DNA from 3 places in the Streptomyces sp. NPDC046465 genome. Region 3 is predicted to be linked to each of the others. Evidence: riboswitches for the same ligand, from Rfam matches in the RefSeq annotation. Region 3 holds a riboswitch; each other region holds the start of a gene.

Region 1 (5,025 bases), on a different contig from region 3:
TTTCCTGACCCAGATGAAGCAGATGGGCCAGGGCACGGCCCGCTTCAACCCCGCGATGCTGCACGGCGCGCTGACCATGCTCGTCACGGGTGTGGTCCTGGTGGGCCTCAACCAGGCGGACGACAACACGGTCAACAACCTCAAGATCGGCATCAAGCTGGCCTTGCTGATCGTGATCCTCGCGCTGGTCTACGTGAAGCGGGACGAGGAGAAGGTCGACAAGGGCCTGTTCGGCGCGGTCGGCCTGCTGACCGTCGCGAACATCTTCATCGCGGTGCTGTGGACCTGAGGACCTGACCCGGACGTAGGAACCCGCCCTCATGAAGGCGACCGTCATGAACCCGCTCTCATGAAGGCGACCGTCACGAAAGTGGCCCTCCACGCGCGTGTGGAGGGCCACTTTTATGAGGTGTCATGAGGGGTTTTGAGGTGTGACGGTTACGCGGGGCGCACCACGCTGTGGATCGGCATGTAGTAGATCGACTCGACGCGGACGTTCGCGCCCGGCTTCGGGGCGTGGATCATCTTGCCGTTGCCGATGTAGATGCCCACGTGGCTGATGTCGTCGTAGAAGAACACCAGGTCACCCGGTTTGGCGTCGGCGGTCTTCACGGTCGTGCCGACCTTCACCTGGTCCCACGTGGTGCGCGGCAGGGAGATCCCAGCCGCCTTCCACGCGTCCTGGGTGAGCCCTGAGCAGTCGTACGAGTCGGGGCCGGTGGCACCCCACACGTACGGCTTGCCGATCTGGGCCTGAGCGAAGGCGATGACCTTCGCGGCCTTGGTGGCGTAGTCGCCCTCCGTGCTCCCGGAGCCCGAACCGGAACCCGACCCCGAGCCCGAGCCCGCATCAGAGCCGGAGCCGGAGCCGGAGCCCTGACCCTGCTCCCGGTCCTTCTCCCGCTGGGCCTCCTCCTCCGCCTTCCGCTTGCGCTCCGCCTCGGCGGCCTGCTCGCGGGCCAGCTTCTCGGCCTTGCGCTTGGCCTCCTGCTTCTTCTTCCGCTCGATCTCCGCGAGCCGCGCCTTCTCCTGGGCCGTCAGCTTGGAAAGGACCTCGCGCGCGTCACCCAGCTTCTTCTGGACGGTCTGCTTGCTCGTCCTGAGGTCGTCCCGCGAATCGTTCAGGGTCTCCAGGCTCTTTGCGGCCTCCGTGCGCTGCTTGGTCGCCGACGCCTGCTGCGTCGTGTAGGCGTCGACCGCCTTCTTCTGGCGCGTGGTCAGCCGGTCCGCCAGGTGGTTCTGGTCGAAGTAGCCCTGCGGGTCGTTGGCGAGCATCATCGTGGCCGTCTCGGAGACGGCGCCGGTGCGGTACTGCGCGGCGGCGAACGAGCCGAGCTCCTTGCGCGCGTCGTTCAGCTCGTCGGTGCGCTCGGCCACGTCGTCGAGCAGGCGGTCGACCTTCTTGCGCTGCTTGTCGGTGCGCTCCTTGGCCGCGTTGTACTTCTGCGTGGCCACACCGGCCTGCTGGTAGAGCTCGTCGACCTTCTTCTGGACCTCTTCGAGGCTGGGTTTCGTCGGCGCGGCGGGCGCTGCCTGCGCGCTCTGGGACAGGAGGGCGACGGAGGTGAGGGCCGCTGTCGTGATGCCGATGGCGGGGGTCGTGCGAATTCCGGCTGCCCGGGTCCGCGGCTTGCGGTGCGACGCCAAGGGAGGCGACTCCTTCCGTAGACCGCCTACCGGGTTAGCTGTCGGGTTCGGGCGGGTGGTCCGGAAGGTTGCCCTACGGTCCCGTACTACGTGCGGGACCGATTCACCCCAAGTTTTCGGTGGGTCCCCGGCTCCGAACATGTCGGACTCGGCGGAGGCCACTCGTTCCCGGCGGGTTCGCCGGTGGGGGGACGAGCAGCCCGCGGAGCACGCTAGCCAACTCGTGTGGTCCCTGTGAAGGTTGATGTTCGATATGCCCGATACATTTTCGTGACTTTCCACGGCCTTGGCGCGATCATGCCGAGTGGATGCGGAGCGTGAGCGTCCGCAGGCAGGGTGTAGGCAAGGCGTAGGCAGGGTGTAGGCAAGACGTAGGCAAGACATGGGCATGGCGTGGGCAAGTGTGAGGTGACCGGAACCCGCAGCGGGTTGTCAGTGGGGCCGCCTAGACTCGGGAGGCGATGAGCAGCCTCTTTGATGACAGCTTCCTGGCGGACCTGCAGCCCTCCCGGGCCACGGACGAAGCGCCCCCGCCGCCGCCCGAGGACAGTGCTCCGGAGCCCATTCCGGATGATCTGTTCGACGGGAAGTTCGACGCGCCCATGACCCGGGACTCGCACTACCGCGACGGTGCCCCCCGCCCGGTCATCGACCCGGCGACGCTCCTCGACGGGCTGAACGAGAACCAGCGCGCGGCCGTGGTGCACGCCGGTGCCCCGCTGCTCATCGTCGCCGGCGCGGGCTCCGGCAAGACCCGCGTGCTGACCCACCGCATCGCGTACCTGCTCGCCGAGCGCGGTGCGCACCCCGGCCAGATCCTCGCGATCACCTTCACGAACAAGGCCGCGGGTGAGATGAAGGAGCGCGTCGAGCAGCTCGTGGGCCCGCGGGCGAACGCGATGTGGGTGTCGACGTTCCACAGCGCCTGCGTCCGCATCCTGCGCCGCGAGTACAAGAAGCTGGGCTTCACGTCCTCCTTCTCGATCTACGACGCCGCGGACTCCAAGCGTCTGATGGCCCTGGTCTGCCGCGACCTGGACCTCGACCCGAAGAAGTTCCCGCCGAAGTCGTTCAGCGCCAAGATCTCGAACCTGAAGAACGAGCTGATCGACGAGGAGGACTTCGCCGGTCAGGCCGCCGACGGCTTCGAGAAGACCGTCGCCCAGGCCTACGCCATGTACCAGTCGCGCCTCCGCGAGGCGAACGCGCTGGACTTCGACGACCTGATCATGACGACGGTCCACCTGCTGCGCGCCTTCCCGGACGTCGCCGAGCACTACAGGCGCCGCTTCCGGCACGTCATGGTCGACGAGTACCAGGACACCAACCACGCACAGTACGCACTCGTGCGCGAGCTGGTCGGCCCCTCCGGAGGCGAGGGCGACGACCCCGCCGAGCTGTGCGTGGTGGGTGACGCGGACCAGTCGATCTATGCCTTCCGCGGCGCCACGATCCGCAACATCCTCCAGTTCGAGGAGGACTACACCGACGCGACGACGATCCTCCTGGAGCAGAATTACCGCTCCACGCAGACGATCCTGACCGCCGCCAACGCGGTCATCGAGCGCAATGAGAGCCGCCGTCCGAAGAACCTCTGGACCAACCAGGGCGCGGGCGCGCGCATCACCGGGTACGTCGCCGACACGGAGCACGACGAGGCACAGTTCGTCGCCGACGAGATCGACCGCCTCACCGACGCGGGTGACGCCAAGGCCGGTGACGTGGCGATCTTCTACCGGACGAACGCCCAGTCCCGTGTCTTCGAAGAGATCTTCATCCGCGTGGGCCTGCCCTACAAGGTCGTCGGCGGCGTCCGCTTCTACGAGCGCAAGGAGGTCCGCGATGTCCTCGCGTACCTGCGTGTCCTCGCCAATCCCGAGGACGCCGTCCCGCTGCGCCGCATCCTCAACGTCCCCAAGAGGGGCATCGGCGACCGCGCGGAAGCGATGATCGACGCGCTCTCGCAGCGCGAGAAGATCTCCTTCCCGCAGGCCCTGCGCCGTGTCGACGAGGCGTACGGAATGGCGGCCCGGTCGACCAACGCCGTCAAGCGGTTCAACACGCTCATGGAGGAGCTGCGGACCGTCGTCGAGTCCGGCGCGGGCCCGGCCGTCGTCCTGGAGGCCGTGCTCGAACGCACCGGTTACCTCGCCGAGCTGCAGGCCTCCACCGACCCGCAGGACGAGACGCGCATCGAGAACCTCCAGGAACTCGCCGCCGTGGCACTGGAGTTCGAGCAGGACAACAGCCAGAACGGCAACCAGGACAACAGTCAGGACGGCAACCAGGCAGCGGACGGCGCTCAGGACGAGGCCGGTGCGGACGAGGGGGAGGCCGGTGAAGGCGCCGCTCCGACCGGTACGCTCTCCGACTTCCTGGAGCGGGTCGCCCTGGTCGCCGACTCCGACCAGATCCCTGACGAGGAGGACGACGGCTCCGGAGTCATCACCCTGATGACCCTCCACACCGCCAAGGGCCTTGAGTTCCCTGTGGTGTTCCTGACCGGCATGGAGGACGGCGTCTTCCCGCACATGCGCTCCCTCGGGCAGGTCAAGGAGCTCGAGGAGGAGCGCCGCCTCGCGTACGTGGGCATCACGCGCGCGCGTGAGCGCCTCTACCTGACGCGGTCCTCCATGCGCAGCGCCTGGGGCCAGCCGTCGTACAACCCGCCGTCGCGCTTCCTCGAGGAGATCCCGGACGCCCATCTGGACTGGAAGCGGACGGGTTCCGTCGGCGCACCGGCGTCGTCTTCCGGCGGGTCGGGACCGGCCGGAGGCATCGCCGCGTCGCTCTCGTCCTCGCGCTCGCGTTCCGGCGGCGCCCAGGGCTTCGCCACGCGCCGCGCCTCGGAGAAGCCAGTGGTCTCACTGGCCGTCGGCGACCGGGTCACCCACGACCAGTTCGGCCTCGGCACGGTGGTCGGCGTGAAGGGCACAGGGGCGAACGCAGAGGCGACGGTGGACTTCGGAGAGCCCAAGCCGAAGCGCCTGCTGCTGCGGTACGCGCCGGTCGAGAAGCTGTAGTGCAGGAGGACTGGTAACAAGCGGTAACGCCGGAAGCGGCGGCCGGAGTTACGTCGGGTCGAGGTCGTGGCTGCGCAGCCACGGCAGCGGGTCGATCGCCGAGCCGCCGCCGGGCCGCACCTCGAAGTGCAGGTGCGGGCCGGTCGAGTTGCCGGAGTTCCCGGAGAAGGCGATGGGCTCGCCCGCCTTCACGGGGCCGCTGGAGATCTTGTGCGTGGAGAGGTGGCAGTACCACGTCTCCGTGCCGTCCTTGGCGGTCACGATCGCCATGTTGCCGTAGGCGCTGTTCCACTTCGTCGACACGGTGCCGTCGGTCGCGGCCAGGACCTCCGTGCCGTACGACACCGGGAAGTCG
Region 2 (5,025 bases), on a different contig from region 3:
GCGCTCGTCGATGCGGTCGAAGCGCACGGTGGCGATGAACTCGCCGCCCACCGTGGCCGCGAGCCCCACCCGGTCCACCTGGTCGTGGTGGGTGAAACGGTGCACGTCCTTGGCGGAGAGCCGCGGGTAGGGCGCGAAGAAGCGGTAGTACTTCGACTCGTCCGACACCTGTTCGTAGAAGCTGACCAGGCGGTCCGCGTCCTCGGCCGTGATCGGCCTGATCCGGGCGGTACCTCCGTCGCGCAGCACCACATCGGCTTCCCAGTGGGCGGGATAGTCGTGCCGATCCTGCTGATCCGACGCGGTCTGCATGGGGCCAGGGTACGGGTCGCGCGGCCGCCGGGGCCGGGGCAGGCTAGGTCGCGTCGAAGGCGAACGGGAGCGGACGTATGTCCGACGGGAGCACCCGTAACGGCATGCGACAATGGTCTAGACAAGTGTGAGACATCTGGAAGGGCAGCAACACATGGCTGAGCGCCGCGTCAACGTCGGCTGGGCCGAGGGCCTTCACGCCCGACCCGCCTCCATCTTCGTCCGCGCGGCCACGGCCGCCGGTGTGCCCGTGACGATCGCCAAGGCCGACGGCAACCCGGTCAACGCCGCTTCGATGCTCGCGGTGCTCGGCCTGGGCGCCCAGGGCGGCGAGGAGATCGTGCTCGCCTCCGACGCCGAGGGTGCGGACGCCGCCCTCGACCGTCTGGCGAAGCTGGTCTCGGAGGGGCTCGAGGAGCTCCCGGAGACGGTCTAGGACACATTCCTGGAAACACGTCGAGGGGGTCACCCGGAATTCCGGGTGACCCCCTCGACGTTTGCCTGCGCATAATTGAAGGTGCAAGGCACACGCGGCGCACAGCACAAATGGCGGCAAGCGCAGCACAAATGAGGGCCGGGAAATACCTTCCCTTTGTATACGGCGTCTCCGTTAATTCTGGAGGCTCACCGTGTTGACGCCATGTTGCGAATCGCTCACCCGGCCGCGGCCGGGCCGCCGGACATGACGCGGCCGGTACGCGGCCGTCGCCCGCGCGGCGTGCGCTGCGGTGAGCGCCCTGGCCCGCTCCGCGTTCCCGCGGGCCACCGCGTCGACGATCGCCGCGTGTTCCGCCCAGGAGTCGGCAGGCGCCGCCGGGCTGTCGACGACGTACATCCAGGCGGCCTTGTGGCGCAGTTGGACGAGCAGGGCGCTCAGGCCGGGGCTGCCGGACGCCTGGGCGAGCGTCTCGTGGAACCAGCCGCCCAGGGGCCGCAGATCCTCCCCCCGCCCGCTCCTGGCGCGCTCCTGGCCCAGCCTGACCAGTCCGCGCAGGACCTTGAGGTGTGCGTCCGTACGGCGCTGCGCGGCGCGCGCCGCGGCGAGCGGTTCGAGCAGCGTGCGGACCTCCAGGAGATCCGCGGCCTCCTGCTCCGTGGGTTCGGCGACGCACGCGCCCGCGTGCCTGCGGGTGACGACGAAACCCTCGGCCTCCAGGGTGCGCAGGGCCTCGCGCACGGGGACGCGGGAGACGCCGTACCGGCGCGCGAGAACTTCCTCGGCGAGCCGGCCGCCCCTTTCGTGCACGCCGGCGACGATGTCGTCCCGAATGGCCGTGCATACCGAATGCGCGGGAACACGCATGACCCGGACCTCCGCCTTCATCCCCGCATAACGCGGTCGACCGACGTTCGTTCCGTGACTCTATTGCAGAGCGCGGAAATTTCCGACAGCGGGCCAAAATTCATGGATACCTTTTGGACAATGCTGGAGGCAACGGCGAAAGCCCCGGCTCGCCAGGAGCCGGGGCTTTCGGTGGAGTGCTGCTGGGCCGCGCGCGTCAGACGTTGATGCCGTGCCCGCGGAGGTACGCGATCGGGTCGATGTCCGAGCCGTACTCCTCGCCGGTGCGGGCCTCGAAGTGGAGGTGCGGACCGCTGGAGTTGCCGGTGGAGCCGGAGAGGCCGATCTGCTGCCCGGGGGTGACCGTCTGGCCGACGGTGACGCCGAGGGACGACATGTGGCCGTACTGGGTGTACGTGCCGTCGTTCATCTTGATGACCACGTTGTTGCCGTAGGCCCCGCCCCAGCCGGCCTCGACGACGGTGCCGGAGCCGACCGCGTGGACGGAGGTGCCCGAGGCCGCGTGGAAGTCGATGCCGGTGTGGCTGCCGGAGGACCACATGGCGCCTCCGGTCTGGTAACCCGTGGAGACGTAGGAGCCGTCGACCGGGGCGACGTAGGTGTTCAGGCGCTTGCGCTCGGCCGCGCGGGCGGCGCGCTCCTTGGCCTCGCGCTCCTTCTTGGCCTTCGCCTTGGCCTCGGCCTCGGCCTTGCGCTTCTCTTCCGCGGCCTTCTTCTTGGCGGCCTCTTCGGCCTTCTTCGCCGCAGCGGCGTCGTCGGCGGCCTGGCGCTGGGCGGCGGCCTGGGCGCCGATGTTCTCGGCAAGCGAGTCGCCGACGGATATCGCCTGGGTGAGGCCGGTGTGTTCCACGGCCGCTTCGTCGGCGGCGGCGAGCGCCGGGGCGGCAAGGCCTCCGATGACACCGGTGGTGGTGAGCGCCGCGACACCCGCGACGTTCGCGGTGGTCCGCGTGAGGCGGCTCGGACGACGGTGCTTCCCGGTGGCACGGGTGAACGCCATGTGGCGGGTGATCCTTTCCTTCCCTCTCGCCTACCGGGTTAGCTGACGGGTTCGGAGCAGGAAGGTCTCCTACGGGTTCCTCGCCTCAACGGCAAGGTGCCCGATTCACCCCAGGGGACATGTGGGTCCCCGGCTCCCCTGGCTCGCGCCGTACGGGGACTCGGCGATGACTGTCCGGTGCCGCGGATGCGGCGTACTGCGCGACGAACAGCCGGACCGACGCTAAACGGGGCGTCTTTCGTTCGACAAACAGAACTCGACTTTTGTAGCGCACGCCACAGGGCAGACAGGCAACCTCCATAGTAATTCGGACATATGAGGACCCCAGCGGCCGAAGTGGCCACTGGGGTCCCGATATGTCCTGACTGTCACTCAGCCCGTGACCACACTCACGTCACCGATACCGAGCGCCCTGACGGGCTCCTCGATCTGTGCGGCGTCCCCGACGAGGACCGTCACCAGGCGGTCCTCCGGGAAGGCGTTCACGACGGCGGCAGTGGCCTCCACGGTGCCGGTGGCGGCCAGCTGCCGGTACAGCTGCGCCTGGAAGTCGTCCGGCAGGTTCTGCTCGACCTGGTCGGCGAGAGTGGCCGCTACGGAGGCTGCCATCTCGTACTTGAGAGGGGCCACGCCCACCAGGTTCTGCACGGCCACATCACGCTCGGCGTCGGTCAGGCCCTCGGCGGCGAGGGTGCGCAGGACCTTCCACAGGTCGTCGAGCGCGGGACCCGTGGTCGGGGTGTCCACGGAGCCGCTGATGGCGAGCATCGCGGCGCCCGTGCCGTCCGGCGCCGAGCGCAGCACCTGGCTGAACGCCCGCACTCCGTAGGTGTAGCCCTTCTCCTCCCGCAGGACGCGGTCGAGGCGGGAGGTGAGGGTGCCGCCCAGGCAGTACGTGCCGAGGACCTGGGCCGGCCAGACGCGGTCGTGCCGGTCGGCGCCCACGCGGCCGATCAGCAGCTGCGTCTGGACCGCTCCGGGGCGGTCCACGATGACGACGCGGCCGCGGTCGTCGGCGGTCACCTGCGGCACCGGGCGCGGTTCGCCCGCGGACCCGGTCCAGGCGCCGACGGTGTCCGCGAGGACGGCGTCCAGGTCGGTGCCGGTCAGGTCGCCGACGACGACCAGGGTGGCCGTGGCGGGCCGGACGTGCTTCTCGTAGAAGGCACGCACCGCCGCCGAGTCGATGGCCGTGACCGTCTCCTCGGTGCCCTGGCGCGGCCGGGACATGCGCGAGGCGGCCGGGAAGAGCTGCCTGGAGAGCTCCTTGGCGGCGCGGCGCCCCGGGTTGGCCGCCTCGTGCGGGAGCTCGTCCAGGCGGTTGCGTACGAGCCGTTCGATCTCGCTGTCCGCGAAGGCGGGGGCCCGCAGGGCGTCGGCGAGCAGGCCGAGCGCCTTGGGGAGCCTGGAGACCGGGACCTCCAGGGAGACCCGCACGCCCGGGTGGTCGGCGTGCGCGTCGAGCGTCGCGCCGCAGCGGTCGAGCTCGGCGGCGAACTCCTCGGCGGAGTGCTTGTCGGTGCCCTCGTTGAAGGCCCGCGCCATGATCGTGGCGACGCCGTCGAGGCCCTCGGGCTCGGCGTCCAGCGGCGCTTCGAGGTGGATCTCGACGGCGACGACCTGCTGGCCCGGACGGTGGCACCGCAGCACGGTGAGGCCGTTGGGCAGCGTGCCGCGCTCGGGCGCCGGGAAGGCCCAGGGCTTGGCCGTGCCGCCCTGGGGCTGTGGATGGAACTGCATCGCGGCCTCGGTCACTTCGCCGCCTCCTCTTCCTCGGCGTCCTCAGCGTTCTCAGCGTTCTCGACGGCTTCTTCGTCCTCGTCGGCGACGGTCACGGGTTCGTACACGAGCACCGCGCGGTTGTCCGGGCGCAGACGGGCCTTGGCGGCCTCCTGGACCTCTGCCGCGCTGACGTCGAGGACGCGCTGCACGGCGGTGAGGGCGAGCTGTGGGTCACCGAACAGGACGGCGTACCGGCACAGTTCGTCGGCGCGGCCCGAGACCGTGCCGAGCCGGTCGAGCCACTCACGCTCCAACTGCGCCTGGGCGCGCTCCATCTCCTCCGGAGTGGGGCCCTCCGCGGCGAAGCGGGCCAGTTCCTCGTCGACGGCGGCCTCGATGACGGGGACCTCGACGTCGCCGGACGTCTTGACGTCCAGCCAGCCGAGCGAGGGCGCCCCGGCGAGGCGCAGCAGGCCGAACCCGGCGGCGACCGCGGTGCGGTCACGGCGCACGAGGCGGTTGTAGAGCCGGGAGGACTCGCCGCTGCCGAGGACGGTGAGGGCGATGTCGGCCGCGTCGCACGCGCGCGTGCCGTCCTCCGGGAGGCGGTAGGCGGCCATCAGGGCGCGGGCCGGCACCTCCTCCTCGACGACCTCGCGCAGCTCCTTGCCGATGCGCTCGGGCAGGG
Region 3 (5,025 bases):
GCTGGCCCGCGACTACGCCTCGTACACCTGGGGCAAGGCGGCGGCCCGCACGGTCGCGGAGTACCAGAGGTACGCGACGTCGCTCGCGTTCCTGCGCCACCGAGGCCGCCGCGGCCGGGCCGGGGCCGACTTCGTCGTACGGGAGCGGGAGCTCCTCGAAAAGCTGTGGGAGCGCCGCGAGCCGGCCCGCCCCGCCCTCGCGTACGCGGCGCGGGCGACGGCGCCGGTCATGCTCCCCGCGCAGTACGCGGGGTACGGGCACCCGCCGTACGGGTACCCGCAGCTCCATCCCGCCTACGGCTATCCGACGGCGTACGAGAACAACCCTTACCGCTCCTAGGCGGAGGCCGCCGTCAGGCGTGCGAGCTCCGAGTCCGTCAGCTCCAGGTCCGCCACCGCGAGGAGCGCGGGCAGCTGCTCGACCGTGCGCGCGGAGGCGATCGGCGCCGCGACGGTGGGCTGGGCGGCCAGCCAGGCGAGCGCCACGGTCGCGACCTCGGCGCCGCGCTCGGCGGCGATCCCGTCGAGCGCGGCGAGGACGCGGTCGCCGCGCTCGCTGCCCACGTACTCCTCGACCCGTCCGCTGCGCGCGCTCCGCACCTGCGCACCGGGGCGGTACTTGCCGGTCAGGAAGCCGGACGCGAGCGCGTAGTAGGGGACGGCCGCGAGGCCGGAGCGCGAGGCGACCTCCTGGAGCGGGCCCTCGTAGGTGTCGCGGGAGACGAGGTTGTAGTGCGGCTGGAGCGCGACGTAGCGCGCGAGGCCCTCGCGGTCGGAGAGGTCGAGGGATTCCTGGAGCCGTTCGGGCGTGATGTTGGAGGCGGCGATGGCCCGCACCTTGCCGTCCCGCACCAGCTCGTCGAGCGCGCCGATGATCTCCTCGACGGGGACCGAGGGGTCGTCGTAGTGCGTGTAGTAGAGGTCGATGTAGTCGGTGCCGAGGCGGCGCAGGGAGGCCTCGGCACCGGCCTTGATCGTGGCCGGGGAGAGGCCCTTGAAGTCGGGGTGCGCACCGACCTTCGTGGCGAGGACGACGTCGGAGCGGTTGCCGCGCTCGGTCAGCCACTCGCCGACGAGGGTCTCGGACTCGCCGCCCTTGTTGCCCTCCACCCAGGCCGAGTAGGCGTCGGCGGTGTCGATGAAGTTGCCGCCCGCGGCGGTGTAGGCGTCGAGGACGGCGAAGGACGCCGTGCGGTCGGCGGTCCAGCCGAAGACGTTGCCGCCCAGGGCGAGCGGGAAGACCTCGAGGTCGGATGAGCCGAGCTGGCGAAGAGAAGTCATACGTTCCGCAACGTCCGGGACGGAAACGGAATTCCATCTCTGACACGACGAAACCGGCGGCCCTGGCGTCGGGGGGGTTGGCGCCAGGGCCGCCGGAGTTGAGGGCGCCCTCAGGGGTCGGTCAGGGTGCGGTCAGGGGTTGAGGCCCTTGCCCTGCAGCCAGCCCAGCGGGTCGATGCCGGTGCCGTCGGGCGTGTGGACCTCCATGTGGAGGTGCGGCCCGGTGACGTTGCCGGTCGCGCCGACGCGGCCGATGACCTCGCCGGTGGTGACCTTCTGCCCCGCGCTGACATTGAGCGAGGACTGGTGGCAGTACCAGACCTCCGTGCCGTCCTCGAGTTCGAGCACGGTGCGGTAGCCGTACGCGCCCGCCCACCCGGCCTCCTTGACGGTGCCGGTGTGCACCGCCTTGAGGGGGGTACCCGTGGGAGCGGCGAAGTCGAGGCCGGTGTGGTGACCGGAGGACCACATGGCGCCGGAGTCACCGAAGTGCGAGGTGAGGGTGTACGAGGAGGTGGGGATGGCGTAGCTCTTGGCGAGCTTGGCCAGGCGCGCGGCCTCTGCCTTGGCCTTGCGGGCCTCCTCCTCCTTCTTCTTCTTGGCGGCGGCCTTGGCCTTCGCGTCCTTCGTGGCCGCCTCCTGCTGGGCGGCGGCCTCCCCGGCGGCCTTCTTGACGGCGGCGTCCTCGGCCGCGGTCCGTACGGCGGTGTCCGCCTGGTTCTGCTGGTTCTCGGCCTGGCGCATGATGCGGGCGCGCAGCGCCTCACCCGCGTCGGTGGTGCCCTGCTCGGCGTCGGCGGTGCTGACGCCCGCCGCGGTGAGCGGGGCCGCCGCGGCAGCGGTCGCCGTGGAGTCCGACGCGTCGTCGGAGATCAGCGAGCCCACGCCGGGCAGCGACTTGGCCGCGGGCAGCGAGTCCGCGACGGTGTCCATGCCCGGCAGGTCGGGCATCGATATGGAGACCGGCGGCTTGCCGTCCTGCGCGGTGGCGATGCCGCCCGCGCCGACGGCGGCGATGACGCCCACGCCGAGGACGGTGGAGCTGCGGGCGAGCCCGCCGCCGCCCTTCTTGTGCACACGGTGCCTGCCGCGGACGGGACGGACGGAATCCTCGGTGGGGTTCCACTCCTCGAAGGAGTCGTCGTCGTACGTACCGAAGTCATCGTCATTCGGTATGTACACGGCTTGGGGGGCAGGCCGGTTGGACGCCACTGGGGCGCACTCCTTTCCTTCCTTCTCGCCTACCGGGTTAGCTGACGGGTTCGGAGCAGGAAGGTCTCCTACGGACACCTGGCACGGGTGCACGGATGCACGGTGCGCAGATGCCTGATTCACCCCAAGTTGGTGGTTCCCCGGCTCCCTTGCGGGATTAGGCGCGTGCGCGCGGAGCCGCCTCTAGTGACGGCTGGGACGACCGCGCTGCGTTATCGAACGTTAATAGACAGCGGGTCCGTATTCCAAGCCGTTCCGGTTGATCGTTAGCTTCACATTCTCTTGACAGTACGTCAGTTGGTGTGCGGAGGGATGCCCTTCAGTCACGGGACGTGATGTCCGGGTCCCCGGCGACGGGCCGCCGCACCGCGAGCAGCGCCATGTCGTCCGTCATCCGCCCCCCGGTGTGCCGCCGCACCTCCTCCGCGAGCGCGGCGAGCAGCGCGCGCGGACCGCCGCGGCCCGGGAAGATCCGCCCGCCGAGCCGGGTCGCGGGATCGTAGAACTCCCCCGCCGCGTCGCGCGCCTCCGACAGGCCGTCCGTGTAGAGGAGCAGCATCGCGCCGGGCGGGAACTCCGACTCGTCCGCCCGGTCCGGCCAGACCCCCAGCTCGCCCATGCCGAGCGGCAGCGCGGGCTCGGTCGCCGACAGGACGCACAGCCGGCCGTCCCCGCGCAGCAGCAGCGGCGACGGGTGCCCCCGGTTGATCAGCCGTACGGCGCCGCCGGCGTGGTGGATCTCGGCGAGTACGGCGGTCGTGAACCCCTCGAACTGGTCGAGTCCGTCGCGCCGGGTGCCCTCGCGGGCGAGGGCCCGCTCCAGGCGCTGCGCCACCGCCTCCAGCGTCGTCTCCTGCTCGGCGGCCTCCCGGAAGGCGCCGATGACGACGGCGACCGCCGCGACCGCGCCCATGCCCTTGCCCCGGACGTCACCGACGATGATCCGCACGCCGTACGGGGTGTCCTGCACCGCGTACAGGTCGCCCCCGATGAACGCGTCGGCCTGCGCGGCCTCGTACCGCGCCGCGATGTCGAGCCCGCCGATCCGCGGATCGGGTTCGGGCAGCACGGCGCGCTGGGTGGTCTCGGCGATGGAGCGGGCGTTGGCGAGCCGGTCGTTGCCGCGGCGCACGACGCGGTTGATGACGATGGCGAGGGCCGCGACGGTGACCACGGTGAGCACCTCGGTGACGGCCTCGACATGGCTGCTGACCGGGTTGCCGAAGTGCAGGAAGAGGACGGCTGCCGTGGCGGCCACGCCGGTCAGGACGGTGCTGAGCTGCGAGTAGAAGGGGGCGGCGATCAGCGGGGCGGCCGTGTAGAGGGGGGCCGCGGTGAATTCCGGCGGGGTCGACACGTCGTACACGACGCCGATGATCAGGAGCAGGAGGGGCAGGGAGCGGACGAAGGCCCGCTCGTGCGCGGTGGCACCCCTGTCCCCGGCTTCCGCTCGCTGCCCCACCGCTTGTCTCCCGCCGACTCCGCACCCGTCACCGAGTCCATCACCGCGCCCATCACCGCGCTCCACTCAGGGTTCCCCCGAGGGGGAGCGGGGGCGACCTGGCGCGGTCCGACCGGGTTACGGGAGAGGAGTACGGGCAGCGGTACGGAAACAAGTGCGGAAAACACCTAGGGCCCGGAACCATTACTGGTTCCGGGCCCTAGGCCTTGAGTAGCGGGGACAGGATTTGAACCTGCGACCTCTGGGTTATGAGCCCAGCGAGCTACCGAGCTGCTCCACCCCGCGCCGTTGAATGCAACTCTACGCCATTCGGAGGGGTGCGTCGAACCACCTCAGGCGTTGCCCGCGTGCGTGAGCGTCTCCCAGGCCACGAAGAGGCCGTCCGTCCCCTCCGGCCGCCCGCGTTCCGTGTACCTCTCGGTCTCCGGCAACTCCAGGTGCAGCCGCCCCCGCAGGTGGTTGAGGCCGACCTCCGTGTCGGGCCCCATGTCGCGCTGCACCCGGCCGCCGCACAGCCAGCCCGGCACCGGCGCGCCCAGCTGGTACTTGGAGTGGAACTCGAAGGCGGCCCGCAGCCGGTCCTCGGCCTCCCCGTACAGGTCGACACCCTGATGCCAGGCGGTCTCCGCCATGTGGGAGGCCGCCGCGAGGGAATAGCTGGCGTGCTTGAAGTTGCGACACGTCTCCTGGGACAGCCCGTCGGCGAAGGTGCCCTGCCCGAACCAGTACCTCTTCAGCTCGGCCGCGGTGTCGATGCCGCTGCCCTCCGGCGAGACCGGCAGCTTCCCGTCCGACTCCAGATAGAAGTAGGCGGGCACGCGCGTGCGGAAGTGGTGCACGGACTTCTCGAACGTCGCGTGGTCGTCGAGGAAGACGGCCATCGCCATGGTGGCGTCGGCCATCACCAGGTCCCAGTTGCCGTTGAAGTCGGCGGAGCCGTTCTCGACCTGTGGCAGGTAGGCGTTGCGGAGCATCCGCTCGAAGCGCAGCAGGTTGCCGTCGTTCCAGCCGTCGTACGTATAGCGCACGGCCTCGGCGGCGCGTGCCCAGGAGGAGGCGGCCCAGGCGGT

What was found. A riboswitch is a leader RNA that binds a small molecule or an ion and turns the genes downstream of it on or off. The one in region 3 is predicted to bind cyclic di-AMP.
Positions count from the first base shown of each region.
Region 1: another riboswitch for cyclic di-AMP. It lies ahead of ABZ953_RS04335 (NlpC/P60 family protein); the one in region 3 lies ahead of ABZ953_RS07555 (M23 family metallopeptidase).
Region 2: another riboswitch for cyclic di-AMP. It lies ahead of ABZ953_RS37720 (M23 family metallopeptidase); the one in region 3 lies ahead of ABZ953_RS07555 (M23 family metallopeptidase).

Region 1 is NZ_JBEYZK010000002.1:295,560-300,584, reverse strand. Features, by position in the region: gene ABZ953_RS04340 (hypothetical protein) at 1-289, shown strand, start outside; gene ABZ953_RS04335 (NlpC/P60 family protein) at 439-1,647, opposite strand; cyclic di-AMP (ydaO/yuaA leader) riboswitch at 1,655-1,811, opposite strand; gene pcrA (DNA helicase PcrA) at 2,109-4,670, shown strand; gene ABZ953_RS04325 (M23 family metallopeptidase) at 4,719-5,025, opposite strand, start outside.
Region 2 is NZ_JBEYZK010000044.1:7,267-12,291, forward strand. Features, by position in the region: gene ABZ953_RS37705 (GNAT family N-acetyltransferase) at 1-312, opposite strand, end outside; gene ABZ953_RS37710 (HPr family phosphocarrier protein) at 467-748, shown strand; gene ABZ953_RS37715 (GntR family transcriptional regulator) at 923-1,615, opposite strand; gene ABZ953_RS37720 (M23 family metallopeptidase) at 1,812-2,615, opposite strand; cyclic di-AMP (ydaO/yuaA leader) riboswitch at 2,628-2,791, opposite strand; gene ABZ953_RS37725 (pitrilysin family protein) at 2,988-4,370, opposite strand; gene ABZ953_RS37730 (pitrilysin family protein) at 4,367-5,025, opposite strand, start outside.
Region 3 is NZ_JBEYZK010000004.1:20,838-25,862, forward strand. Features, by position in the region: gene ABZ953_RS07545 (PrsW family intramembrane metalloprotease) at 1-340, shown strand, start outside; gene ABZ953_RS07550 (aldo/keto reductase) at 337-1,281, opposite strand; gene ABZ953_RS07555 (M23 family metallopeptidase) at 1,414-2,493, opposite strand; cyclic di-AMP (ydaO/yuaA leader) riboswitch at 2,505-2,667, opposite strand; gene ABZ953_RS07560 (PP2C family protein-serine/threonine phosphatase) at 2,813-3,955, opposite strand; tRNA gene ABZ953_RS07565 (tRNA-Met) at 4,167-4,240, opposite strand; gene ABZ953_RS07570 (alginate lyase family protein) at 4,288-5,025, opposite strand, start outside.